Regions from separate parts of the Streptomyces sp. ML-6 genome, predicted to be linked through region 2. Evidence: predicted binding sites of a transcription regulator. Region 2 holds the regulator's gene; the other holds the start of a gene.
The links. Region 2 encodes HrcA, which represses chaperone genes, less so after heat shock. Its sites were predicted from a motif close to TTNGCACTCNGNNNNNCNGAGTGCNAA; they were not measured.

Region 1: the regulator HrcA is predicted to act here: its motif matches at 1,038-1,064, upstream of groES (co-chaperone GroES).

Annotation. Positions count from the first base shown of each region.
Region 1 is NZ_JAOTIK010000001.1:4,778,961-4,781,356, reverse strand. It holds gene groL (chaperonin GroEL) at 1-479, opposite strand, end outside; gene groES (co-chaperone GroES) at 578-886, opposite strand; partial or broken gene OCT49_RS21460 (polysaccharide deacetylase family protein) at 1,349-2,370, opposite strand.
Region 2 is NZ_JAOTIK010000001.1:2,257,999-2,260,394, forward strand. It holds gene dnaJ (molecular chaperone DnaJ) at 1-745, opposite strand, end outside; gene hrcA (heat-inducible transcriptional repressor HrcA) at 746-1,762, opposite strand; gene OCT49_RS09890 (MBL fold metallo-hydrolase) at 1,961-2,396, shown strand, end outside.

The DNA.
Region 1 (2,396 bases), 2.5 Mb from region 2:
ATGAGCTCGCCGACCTGCGGGTCCTGCGCGGAGAGCGCGGCCACGGCGGCGATGTCGGCCTTGTCGTCGATCGGGCGGGCGGTCGCGAGGAGCTCCTCGGACACGGCCTTGACCGCGGCGTCGATGCCCTTCTTCAGGGCGGCCGGGGAGGCACCGGCGGCGACGTTGCGCAGACCCTCGCGGACGAGCGCCTGGGCGAGCACGGTGGCGGTGGTCGTGCCGTCACCCGCGACGTCGTTGGTCTTGGTGGCGACCTCCTTCACCAGCTGGGCACCGAGGTTCTCGTACGGGTCGTCGAGCTCGACCTCGCGCGCGATGGTGACACCGTCGTTGGTGATGGTGGGGGCGCCGAACTTCTTGTCGATGACGACGTTGCGGCCCTTGGGGCCGATCGTCACCTTGACCGTGTCGGCAAGCTTGTTGACGCCGCGCTCAAGGGCGCGACGGGCGTCCTCGTCGAACTTCAGGATCTTCGCCATGGGAGCTGAGCTTTCCTCTCGAACGAACTGCGCCCCCGACCGCCCGGCTGGTTATTCGCGGGGGCCAGGGGCGCAGAACAGAAGCAAACGTGGGTGAATTACTTCTCGACGATCGCGAGCACGTCGCGAGCCGAGAGGACGAGGTACTCCTCGCCGCTGTACTTCACCTCGGTGCCGCCGTACTTGCTGTACAGCACGACGTCGCCGGTCTTGACGTCGAGCGGAAGGCGCTCGCCGTTCTCGAAGCGGCCCGGACCCACGGCCAGGACGACGCCCTCCTGGGGCTTCTCCTTGGCGGTGTCCGGAATGACCAGGCCGGAGGCCGTGGTCTGCTCGGCGTCGAGCGGCTGGACCACAATCCGGTCCTCGAGCGGCTTGATCGCAACCTTGGAGCTGGCGGTCGACACGATCCGGTCTCCCCCTTCGGAGATCTCACGGGGTAACAGTCTTGGGGTGGCGACCAGGTGGATCCGTCGTCGCGGGTGCCGGACCTGCCAGTCGCGCAGTGGTGTTGGCACTCTCCAGTGGTGAGTGCCAGCACCGAGACTATGACCGGGATTAGCACTCGGTCAAGCGGAGTGCCAATTCAAGTGGTCGTGGCGTCGCGCCCCCGCCGCTCCCGCCCCGGACCGGAGCAGGGCCCCGGCACCGGCAGGGACGCCGGTACGGACGCCGGTACGGACGCCGGTACGGACGCCGGTACGGACGCCGGTACGGACGCCGGTACGGACGCCGGTACGGACGCCGGTACGGACGCCGGTACGGACGCCGGTACGGACGCCGGTACGGACAACGCGCGGACGGACCGTGCTGTTCCGCGCACCCGGGGGCGGTCGGGAGCGCACCGGCCGGCGGCCGGTGCGCCCTTCTCACACGTAGTCCTCCAGCCGGGCCACGGCGTACCCCTTGTCCGTGACGACCTTCATGACCGCCCGGACCAGGTCGGTCATGCTGCCGCCCCACTCGGACCGGCCCCGGAAGTGGGTGAGGATGATGTCGCCGGGGTGCAGGTCCTGGTCGTCCTCGCGCCACTCCATGTGGTCCGGGAACGCCTCCGCGTTCCACAGCGGGACGGCCTTGATGCCGCAGGACTTCGCGACGCGCAGGGTGTCCCCGTTGTAGTTGCCGTACGGCGGGCGGAAGAGGGCGGGCTGCTTCCCGTACTGCTCCCTGATGACCTCCTGCTGGCCGCAGATCTCGCGCTCCTGCTCGGCGTACGAGAGGCCGGGCAGGTAGGGGTGGTTGAGCGTGTGGTTGTTGAGGGCGACGCCCCGCCGTCGCGCCTCGCCGAAGTACCCGTAGTTGTCGCTCACCTCGTAGTCGCTGAGGAACGCGCTGTACGGGATGTCCAGCTCGTCCATCATCCGGAGCAGCTCGGGGTCCTTCTCGGCGCCGTCGTCGATCGTCAGGAAGACGATCCGCTCCTCGGTCGGGACGGTGGTGAAGACGGGCGGGAGCGAGTCGTCGCCGCCCTCCACCTCGAACCCCTCGCGGGTGGTGATGCGGGGCTTCACCGCGGGCGGTTCCGGGGCGATCAGCGGGGGCTTGTCCAAACCCCACTTCTCGGCGAGGGCGGCCCGGACGGCCGGGGCCAGCTTCGCGTTCTCCCGGCCGACCCCCGGTGCGTCGGCCCGGCCCCGGGTCCGCCGGGGCGGGCGGGCGCCGCGGGGGCGCCGGGATTCCCGGCCGCGGGCCGCTCGCCGCGCCCGGCGCCGCCCGCACGTCCCCCCTCGCCCGCGGCGCAGCCGGAGCCGACCGTCGCGACCAGGAGCGCGACCAGGACCCCACGGACGGACCGGTGCCCGCCAAGGCCCCGGCCGCGTCCGGCCCCAGGCACGGCCGACTCATGACGCTTTGTGGAATTTTTTTCCTTTTGTCGCACAAGCCGCATGGCGCCGCATACTGCCAGCACGTGCT
Region 2 (2,396 bases):
GATCGCCGGCCGGGCCGCCGCCGGGGCCGACCTCGCCCTCGCCCGCGAGCTGGATGCGGGTGCCGTTGTCGACACCGGCGGGGATCTTCACGGTGAGCGTGCGCCGGGACCGGATGCGGCCGTCACCGGCGCACTCCGGGCACGGCGTCGGCACGACCGTGCCGAAGCCCTGGCACTGCGGGCAGGGCCGCGAGGTCATGACCTGGCCGAGGAACGACCGGGTGACCTGGGAGACCTCACCGCGGCCGCGGCACATGTCACAGGTCTGCGCGGAGGTGCCGGGCGCGGCGCCCTCGCCGCTGCACGTGGTGCAGACGACGGCCGTGTCGACCTGGATGTCCTTGGTGGTGCCGAACGCCGCCTCGGCGAGATCGATCTCCAGCCGGATCATCGCGTCCTGGCCGCGCCGGGTGCGCGAACGGGGCCCGCGCTGCGACGACGTGCCGAAGAACGCGTCCATGATGTCGGAGAAGTTGCCGAAGCCCCCCTGCCCGAACCCGCCCGCGCCCGCGCCTGCGCCGCCGGAGGCGGACAACGGGTCGCCGCCGAGGTCGTAGACCTGCTTCTTCTGCGGGTCCGACAGCACCTCGTAGGCGGCGTTGATCTCCTTGAACCGCTCCTGGGTCTTCGGATCGGGGTTGACATCCGGATGCAGCTCGCGGGCGAGCCTGCGGAATGCCTTCTTGATCTCGTCCTGAGATGCGTCGCGGCGCACGCCGAGTACGGCGTAGTAGTCCGTGGCCACTTACGACTCCGCCAGGATCTGTCCGACGTAACGTGCCACTGCGCGTACCGCTCCCATCGTTCCGGGGTAGTCCATGCGGGTCGGTCCGACCACGCCGAGTTTGGCGACTGCCTCGTCGCCCGAACCGTAGCCGACCGCGACGACGGACGTGGAGTTCAGCCCTTCATGGGCGTTCTCGTGCCCGATGCGTACGGTCATGCCCGAGTCCTTGGCCTCGCCGAGCAGCTTCAGCAGCACGACCTGTTCCTCCAGTGCCTCCAGCACCGGCCGGATCATCACGGGGAAGTCGTGCCCGAAGCGGGTGAGGTTGGAGGTGCCGCCGATCATCAGCCGCTCCTCCGTCTCCTCGACGAGGGTTTCGAGCAGGGTGGAGAGCACGGTGGACACGGTTCCCCGGTCCTCGCTCTCGAAGGATTCCGGCAGGTCCTGCACCAGCTGCGGGACGTCCGTGAACCGGCGTCCCACGACCCGGCTGTTGAGCCGGGCCCGCAGATCGGCGAGGGAGGCCTCGCCGAACGGAGCGGGGCAGTCGATCATCCGCTGCTCCACCCGGCCGGTGTCCGTGATGAGCACGAGCATCAGCCGGGCGGGCGCCAGCGAGAGCAGTTCCACGTGCCGCACCGTCGACCGGGTCAGCGAGGGGTACTGCACGATGGCGACCTGCCGGGTCAGCTGCGCGAGCAGCCGTACGGTGCGGCCCACGACGTCGTCGAGGTCGACCGCGCCGTCGAGGAAGTTCTGGATGGCGCGGCGCTCCGGCGACGAGAGGGGCTTGACCCCCGCGAGCCTGTCGACGAAGAGCCGGTAGCCCTTGTCCGTCGGGATGCGCCCCGCGCTGGTGTGGGGCTGGGCGATGAAGCCCTCGTCCTCCAGCACCGCCATGTCGTTGCGGACGGTCGCCGGGGAGACGCCCAGCTTGTGCCGCTCGGTGAGCGCCTTGGAGCCGACGGGCTCCTCGGTGCCGACGTAGTCCTGGACGATGGCACGAAGCACTTCGAGTCTGCGTTCGCTGAGCATCGCGCACACCTCCAGCTGTGTTTCCTCGGTCGGTCTCCGGGCGCTCCCGGTTCTTTCCCGGGAATCCCCCTGGCACTCTGTCATCGCGAGTGCCAGCAATCCCCCGGTCAGTGTACGGCGGCCGAGTGGGGACCTAGCAAGGGCGACCGGCCACACCACTGCGAGACTTTCGCAGGTGGCTGCCGATAGCGTCGCGGTATGAACGTCTCTTGGGAAGAGTTCGGCTGGGAGCGACTCGGTCACGGAGTGGGAAGGCGGCGCCTTCCCGGCTGGGACGCGACGGTCGCGCTGGTGGCCGGAGCGGACGGAGTGCTGCTGTACGACACCGGTTCGTCGCTCCGCGAGGGCGCGGAACTGCGGGCCCAGGCGCAGGCCCTGCTGGGCCGGAGGGTGACGCATATCGCACTCAGCCACCCCCACTTCGATCATGTGCTGGGCACCGCCGCGTTCTCCGGCGCCGAGGTGTACGGGGCGGCCGGCGCGGCGGAGACGATGCGGCGCGAGGCGGAGGACCTGCGCCTCTCCGCGGTGCGTCAGGGGGTCTCCGAGCACGAGGCGACGGAGGCGGTCGACGCGCTGGTGGTGCCGCGGCACCGGGTGTGCGGGGAGCGGACGCTCGATCTGGGCGGCGGGC